DNA from 2 places in the Peribacillus sp. NPDC097224 genome. Region 2 is predicted to be linked to the other one. Evidence: riboswitches for the same ligand, from Rfam matches in the RefSeq annotation. Region 2 holds a riboswitch; the other holds the start of a gene.

Region 1 (4,218 bases), on a different contig from region 2:
AGCCTTTCATCAATAGTTCTATTTTATCAAACTTTTTAATATTCACGAAGTGTATATAAAATAGTAGTAAAAATAAGAAACTAGACAGGCAGTAATTTCCATATTATAGTAAAAATAAAAGCTTGGAGGATGAATGATGGATAAAATAGAAAAAGACGATTTCATCAATCACTTGCAGGAAGACGCTGTCGCCGATTCATCAAAAAATTGGGGTCTTTGGGAACTCGAAAAATTTGCATTCGATAAATACTTTCATCAAGCCGACTCCATCCTTGATATTGGATGCAGTACAGGGAGGACGACCTTTGCTCTATACAAGAATGGGTTTCATCATATAACCGGACTGGACCCTTCACCCTCCAAGATTCAAGAAGCCCGGAAGTTTTCACAAGATGAAAATATGGAGATTCCATTCTTTCTTGGGAATGCCACGGAAATCCCTTTCAACGACTCGTCATTCGACCATGCACTCTTTTCCTTTCATGGTTTAATGAAAATCCCTCAACGAAAAAACCGCATTCTCGCTTTGAAAGAAATCAAACGCATACTTAGACCAGGAGGCCGTTTCCTATTCACCACACCGATTCGCGACAGTAATGAAAGGTATCTTAATTTTTGGGAACAGGAAGAAATGATTTGGTGTGATAGTAAACAGGATGAACGGCTATATGAGTTCGGTGATATCTTCACAAAGGGAAAGTCTCACCAAGAAGAGGCCTATCTCCATATCCCGAGTCAGCAGGAAGTCCTTGATTGCCTAGAAGAAGCCCAACTGACTGTTTTGGAAACCTTTCACCAAGATTCATTTAATGAAAGCGTTATGGCTATGAACTTTTCCCCTGACTCCCATTTCTGGATCGTCCATCAATAAGTTGTTTTCGACTTTCATCTGAATACAAAAAAACTCCAGAGTGCAATCACCCTGGAGTTTTGACTTATATTAAGAAGCCTGTTCGAGTTTTCCTTTTTCGGCAGGAGGGTTGAATTGACCTTCCCACTTGGAAATAACGATGGCTGCTAAAGAGTTACCAATAACGTTTACTACAGTACGACCCATATCAAGGATACGGTCAATACCTGCTATGAAGGCAAGTCCTTCAATTGGGATGCCCACCGTACCTAATGTTGCTAAAAGTACAACGAAGGATACGCCCGGTACACCGGCAATTCCTTTAGAGGTAATCATCAACACTAACATTAGCGTTATTTGCTCATAAGCACTTAGATGTATGCCGTACATTTGAGCAATGAAGATGGCTGCTAAAGCTTGGTATAATGTGGAACCATCTAGGTTGAATGAGTAACCAGTCGGAATAACAAAAGACGTAATATGTTTTGGACAACCGGCTTTCTCCATCTTCTCCATGATTCTTGGAAGAACCGCTTCTGAACTTGCTGTGGAAAATGCTAAGATCAATTCTTCTTTCAAAATGGCAATTAACTTAAAGATACTGAAGCCTACAAATTTTGCAATGAGCCCCAGGATGACAACTACGAAGAAAATCATCGTTCCGTATACGGAAAGGGCTAACTTTCCTAATGGGATTAGTGATGATAAACCGAATTTAGAGATTGTCACACCGATTAGTGCAAATACCCCAATCGGAGCAAATTTCATAACCATATTGGTTAGATTGAACATACCTTCCGCCGCACCTTGGAAGAAACGGAATACTGGTACTCCTTTTTCACCGATAGCTGCAATGCTTAGTCCAAACAAGACTGAGAAGAAAATGATTGCAAGCATATCGCCTTCTACCATTGCTTTAATCGGATTAGATGGGACAATATGAACGATTGTATCTATAAAGGATTCGTGTTGCTTAGTTTCTGCTGTGTCAACATAAGTGGAAATATCCGTTTGTTCAAGCTCACCCATATTTACGCCCGCGCCAGGCTGAATAATATTGGCAGATAATAAACCTACGCCTATTGCAACTAGTGTTACTACTATAAAGTAGGATAGTGACTTGGCACCTAATTTCCCTACTGATTTAATATCGCCCACGCCTGCAACTGCAACAATAAGGCTAGAAACGATAATTGGAACGACGATCATTTTAATCATACGTAGGAAGATATCACCTAATGGTTGTAGATAGCTTTGTGCCGTCTCACTTCCATAAAATATAGCACCTACGATAATTCCTAGAATTAAGCCAATGAATATTTGGCTTGCTAAACTCAGTTTGAATTTCTTCATTTAATTTCCTCACCTTCCATATAGTCTTTGATGTAAAAACATTTGTCTCGGTAAGGGAAACAAGATACTAATAAAAAGAGAAAAATTTTTCTGTATATTGAAAAACTTCTATCCTTACGCTTAAAAAAAAGACACCCTACGTGTCATTTTCCCTATTGGCGTGTTATTCACACATGTTCCCTCGAAGACGCTTACGGGGTTAGCTGTCGGGTTAGGAATCGGAAACACAATGGCCCTTTCATCTCTGAATTCACCCCTAGCGAATATAATCCGCAAAATTGGTTCCCCCGTTCTTTTTTATAAGATTAAGCGAGCTAACTTATATTAAAATATTATACTAAAAATATTAATCTGTAAATATATTTTCTTTCCCCACACTCCGAAAGTACAGAGGGGATTAAGAATATTGAGTGCTACGTGGGTTTACACTTATTGTTTAAATAGGTAATTAGTTTTAACAGTAAAAAAATTATGGCCATTTTTGATTTAACTGAAAATTATTTTTCCAAAAATCCTAGTAAAATGTATCTAACTTTTTCCCTTTTGGATAGTTTCTTAAAAGTTGCAGAGTGAACCTTGTCCAATTTGAGCGGGGTAATGAAGTAAGAGTGGTTCTTCACTACCTTTTTCGGTTCTAAAAGGATGACATCTCCCACTGCTGGACCTTTAAGCATCTCTTGCTTCCCTTTTGCTTGAGCCCCTTTTGTAAAGTATTGTCGGTTCAAATGCCCTTTATTGGTCATTTTATAGACATGCGGCTGCTTCCGTTCATGTATCGCTTCTGTTGGAACAGTCGGGACTCCCGTCTTCACATTCGTTATAACGGTAAGGTCGACCTTTGAACCGTCTAATAGCGCTTCCTTATTCTCTGCTTCCGTTACAATTTCCGCTTCGAATGTATAGCGATTTTCATCCTTTAGGGTTGGCTCCTCTTTGGGATAAGGATGTATACGGCTGATGGTTCCGCCCAACCTCTTTTTCAAATCAGGAGAACTAGCTTTTATCTCCATCCCTACCTCTGCCTTCTTTAACTCTTCTTCAGAGAAGGAACCTTCGATGGCCATTTCTGTCGAAGCAATTGAAATAATCGGATTCGTTAAATTTTTATTGATCTTCTTCACGACACCATCCGCTTCACTTGTCGTCTCCACGGCATTGGTTTGCATCTCAATTGAGCTTAATTGTGCTTCTAGCATGACCACTTTTTCCTTCAAGCTACTTTTTTCAAGTTCCTGCTTGTACATCTCCTGCTCAATATTACTTTTAATTAAGTCTGAGGAAGAAGTGGTGATGTCTATATTTAGGTTCTTTTCTACTGTCTCATCGATAACCGTTTTGTTTGAATCCAGGGCCAGACCACTTTGATAAGCTTTCAACTTATTTATGTACTCATCAATTCCGACGATTTCTCCTTCGGTTGCGGCCTTTTCCGCTTCCAAATTATCTTTTAGTGCATCCAGTTCGGTTGTAGTGTATTCAAACAGGGATGTTCCGGCCGTTACCTCGTCCCCTTCGTGAACCAGGAATTTCCGAAAATCATTGTTTTTAGCATCAAAATAAACATCATATTCTTCTGCCGGTTTAAAGATTCCCTTTGTTTGAAATGTTTCAGTTATGGTATCTTTCTTAACTTGTGTCCATCTTTCGGTAAAAACGGTCCGTTCCACTTTACTGTCTTTTTTTTCAATCAAGTAAATATTACCCGATATCAAGGCCAAAGATGCTACTGATAGGGCTGCTAATTTCCACTTTTTCATTTTTCTCACCGCCTTATACGAATACGCCAACTTGTAGATATGCTAAAAATGCTTTAGCAAACCACGAGGCAATATAAAATAGAATAATCATTGATAAGACAAAGGCCTTGCTTCGTTCCGTATATACCTTCAAATAATAATATTGTAAAGAAATGATTAAAATTTGAAAAATGGTGATTTCACTAAAAAAATGAATAAAGTAATCGCTTCGAATGAAGTACTGGCTGATGACTCCAAGTGAAAAGGGGTTGGCATCAT
Region 2 (4,218 bases):
AAATGAAAGTCACTGCACTGGTATATCCCCTATCTGATATTCCACCAAATAAATCGGGAAATATAGTTAGAAAAAGGGTCAAGACAAATCCTATTTCCACTACAAACATGACTGGATTTCGTGCCATGGCTCTGGGATTCATTTTTTTGAAAGCATCTTTTATTGCTTCAAAAAGCATTTCATTATTTACTTTTCCATTACGCATCGTATTCATCTGTACTACTCCTTTTCATCGTTTATCTAATCGTTAACCATTCTGCGACAGGTCCTAGGGTAATCACTGGAAAGAAAGTCAAAGCTCCAATAATTAAAACCGTACATAAAAGAATGACAAGGAATGTAGGATTATCTGTTTTAAATGTACCCATCGTCTCTGGGACACGTTTTTTAGCAAGTAATGATCCAGCAACAGCAATCATGGCTATCATGGAAAAATAACGGCCAAACAACATGACCAAACCTGTGGAAATGTTCCAAAAAGGTGTATTATCCCCTAAGCCCTCGAAACCAGAACCGTTATTGGCTGCAGCTGAAGTAAACTCATATACAATTTGAGAGAGCCCATGGAAACCTGGATTTGAAATGGCCGATGTCCCCATCTGTGCCGTTAGTGCAATAGCAGATGGTACCAAAATGATTAACGGATGTAGAAGGATCGTCATGGCTATTAATTTCATTTCCGGCCCTTCAATTTTCTTACCTAAAAACTCTGGTGTACGCCCGACCATCAGTCCAGCAATGAATACAGCCAATATGGAATACATAAGAATGTTCATCGTGCCTACCCCATCACCGCCAAATACACAGTTCAGCATCATCATGGCCAGTGGCGCTATACTACCGAGCGGTGTCAGCGTATCATGCATATTATTAACTGAACCTGTAGTGGCAGCTGTAGTCACCGTTGTAAATAGGGCACTCTGAGCCATCCCAAATCGGACTTCTTTCCCCTCTAAGTTTCCACTCTCTTGTGAAAGGCCTATTGCCTCCAATCGGGGATTGCCATTTTGTTCACTAGCGTAATTCACACTTAGGAAAACAAGCATCATGAGTCCCATTGCTGAAAATAAGATCCATCCTTGTTTGTTATTTTTCGCCATATATCCGAATGTTAATGGAAGGGCAGCAGGAATGAGAAACATCGATAAAATCTCTAATACATTCGTAAATCCATTAGGGTTCTCAAATGGATGCGCCGAGTTGACACCGAAGAATCCACCGCCGTTTGTGCCAAGGTGCTTTATTGACTCCAATGCAGCCACAGGTCCTCTTGCAATATGTTGGGTGGCTCCCTCTAACGTAGTAGCCATTACCGTAGAACCAAGGGTCTGTGGTACCCCCTGGGATACCAGAACCAAACTGACAAAAATGGAGAGAGGCAGTAGCACCCGAGTGATCGAACGAATTAAATCTACATAAAAGTTCCCTAAACTCCTCTGACCGGTCAAACCCCTGAAAAAAGCGATGCATAAGGAAAGACCGGTTGCTGGTGTCGTGAACATCAAGAAGATGATGACAATCATTTGTGATAAATACGAAAGTCCGGATTCTCCGCTATAGTGCTGTAAATTGGTATTAGTAAGAAAACTTGCTGCCGTATTGAATGCCAATGACGGATCCATGTTGGCTATCCCACTTGGATTACCCGGTAAAACTCCCTGAAGCCGTACAATCATGTATGAGATGACAAACATGACTAAGTTACTTAGGAGTAATGCCTGTGCATATTGCTTCCAATTCATATCAAATGTCTTAATACCAGATATTTTAAAAATGCCTCGTTCTAACCACCCGAACATACGATCTTGCCTTGTGGTTTCAAAGGAATATACTGCCGCTAAATATTGGGCCAATGGTATGGCTAGGATCACTACCAAAAACAACACCACAATGATTTGTAAAAAATCCATTTACATTTCCTCCGTTATCGTTCTATTAATATTTCTCTGGGTATAATAAAGCGTGAATTAAATACACGGTAACCGCTGGGACAATAAGAATGAATAACATGTTCTACTCCTCTCCTTTTTTCGTTATAACTTTGTTACAAAAATGAATGAATCCATAGAAAAGTAAAAAGGGTGTACCCATTAGAAAGATAGTTATAGCATCCATCCGAACCTTCCTTTCACTTTTTTAAAAATCTTTACAATTTACCTCCTTCACGATTAGTGGAGAAATTGGTGCCAAAAGAACACAAAAAATAGACCAATGCTTACTCCTTCTCCAATAGTCCGCATTGCATGGCTATCCTAGTTTCAATAGTGAAAAAAATGATTCACAATCCAAACAAGAATATTTGCAAAAGCAAACAGTATTAGTGGAGAAAAAGTACTCATTGGTCTACTTATCGCCCAGCAAGCTTTTCAGCGCTCTTTGCGATCTGTCTTCCAAGAAACCTTTTCATGTAATTATAGGCATAATAAAAAAGACCTACTGAAATGACAGGTTGCTATTTTGCTACAAACACAACAAAAAAGCCTCCTGGATCAAGGTGGTCTTATGACCTCCTTCGCTTTAGCCGACGAAGTTAGCTGACGGGTAGGATGGCGAAAGAGTTCACATCCCTTCTGCAAAAGCAGAATTAACCCCATAAATAATGGGTCCTCCGTTCTCAATTACTTGAGATTTGGCCGATATCAAATTGTTATTGATGAGCATATTCTACGCTCATCAGCAAACCTTTGTAAACCCCATTAAAATTCCATATATTCGCAAATAGATTCATATTCGACCATATACTTCTGTTTTTCTATATAAAAGTATTATTTACTCATTAATCCTATATATTTCTAATATTTTAATATATATACAAACTTGCATTGACAAAAACTTGAATCCGGCATTATGATGAATCCCATATACGATCGATGAAAAAAATCGGAGGCATTATGTTAAACCAAAAAAAGAAAATTGAAGCCGAAATTAGTGCAGCATTCATTAAATTCCAGCGTGATTTAATTGGCAGAGGGCCACAAGAAGTTAAAACCTACATCATTAATGACATGCTGATCACTCGTTTTAAAGGAGTCTTGACTGTCGAAGAAAAACACCTCGTCAGTCAGGATTCTGGAAAGAAGCTTGTAAAAAAAATGCGCTCTCTTCTACGTGAAATGTACAGTCAGGATTATGAAAAAATTGTCGAGGATCTAACAGGTTGTAAAGTCCTTTCTTCACACAGTGACATTAGTACCAAAACGGGTGAACGAATCGAAGTTTTCATAGTTGATAAGGATTTGGAGAAATACCTAGAAAATCTAAAATGAGTGGGGTGATTTAGTTGACATTGACTCAATTGGAAGAGCAGAAACATGGACAAAATTTCTGCTCTTCATGCTTTTATTATGACATCTCTAATGTATTTCACGCCTTCACCTTATCGGAAACGTGACTATTGGTTTCTTTTTATACTCATGTAAAAAAAGCAATCCCTTAATCTTACCGATTAAGGGATTAACATCATTTATACCTAAAAATCACTTGGCTAATTTGTTTTTCATTCACGTATTAAAGCCACAATATTTAAGGTTTTCTAGTAAAACTATAATACACAGCGTTACCAAACAAACAATCCAACAATCATGGCACTAAGCATGGAGACTGCCATTCCACTAAGCAATAGCTTCCAAACATTTCTTCCAATGATATTCGATTTCTCCTCGTCTAGAATCGAATTGAACGTTCCGTAAATCATGCCGACTGTACTAAAGTTTGCAAATGAGGTCAGGTACGTAACGGCCACAGCTACTGTATGCGGGGCCAAACCGCTAATCTGTGTTTTCAAATCGAGCAAGGCTACAAATTCATTCGTTGCCAGTTTGATTCCCATTAATTGAGCAACATACATCGTATCTTCCCAATTTAATCCAAACAAGAAAGCGAATGGACTAAAGATGACAGAGAAGATTTTTTGGATTGTTAATCCATCTACCGCAAGCCCTAAAATACCGTTAAGACTAGCCGTTAATGCGACATAGCCGATTACCATGGCCATAATGACGATCACCATCTTGACTCCAACTAGCATACTGTTTGAAATGGTTGAAAAGAAGTCTTTACGTTCCTCTTTTGTAGGAATATATACGACATCTTCCTCTTTACTGACAGTAACAGGATTTAACATATTGGCTATAAGCAAGGCATTTAAACAATTCAATGGAATAGCGACGAATACAAATTCAGCCGGAACCATGGATAAATACGCACCTATAATCGAAC

Evidence for each region. A riboswitch is a leader RNA that binds a small molecule or an ion and turns the genes downstream of it on or off. The one in region 2 is predicted to bind cyclic di-AMP.
Region 1: linked by a shared signal. The riboswitch ahead of ACIQXR_RS20270 (cation:dicarboxylate symporter family transporter) and the one ahead of ACIQXR_RS13595 (potassium-transporting ATPase subunit F) in region 2 are both predicted to bind cyclic di-AMP.

Annotation. Positions count from the first base shown of each region.
Region 1 is NZ_JBIWDK010000018.1:26,082-30,299, forward strand. Features, by position in the region: gene ACIQXR_RS20265 (class I SAM-dependent methyltransferase) at 137-871, shown strand; gene ACIQXR_RS20270 (cation:dicarboxylate symporter family transporter) at 941-2,203, opposite strand; cyclic di-AMP (ydaO/yuaA leader) riboswitch at 2,377-2,525, opposite strand; gene ACIQXR_RS20275 (efflux RND transporter periplasmic adaptor subunit) at 2,701-3,960, opposite strand; gene ACIQXR_RS20280 (hypothetical protein) at 3,974-4,218, opposite strand, start outside.
Region 2 is NZ_JBIWDK010000006.1:207,979-212,196, forward strand. Features, by position in the region: gene kdpB (potassium-transporting ATPase subunit KdpB) at 1-214, opposite strand, end outside; gene kdpA (potassium-transporting ATPase subunit KdpA) at 237-1,910, opposite strand; gene ACIQXR_RS13595 (potassium-transporting ATPase subunit F) at 1,936-2,010, opposite strand; cyclic di-AMP (ydaO/yuaA leader) riboswitch at 2,505-2,645, opposite strand; gene ACIQXR_RS13600 (Na-translocating system protein MpsC family protein) at 2,892-3,266, shown strand; gene ACIQXR_RS13605 (NupC/NupG family nucleoside CNT transporter) at 3,557-4,218, opposite strand, start outside.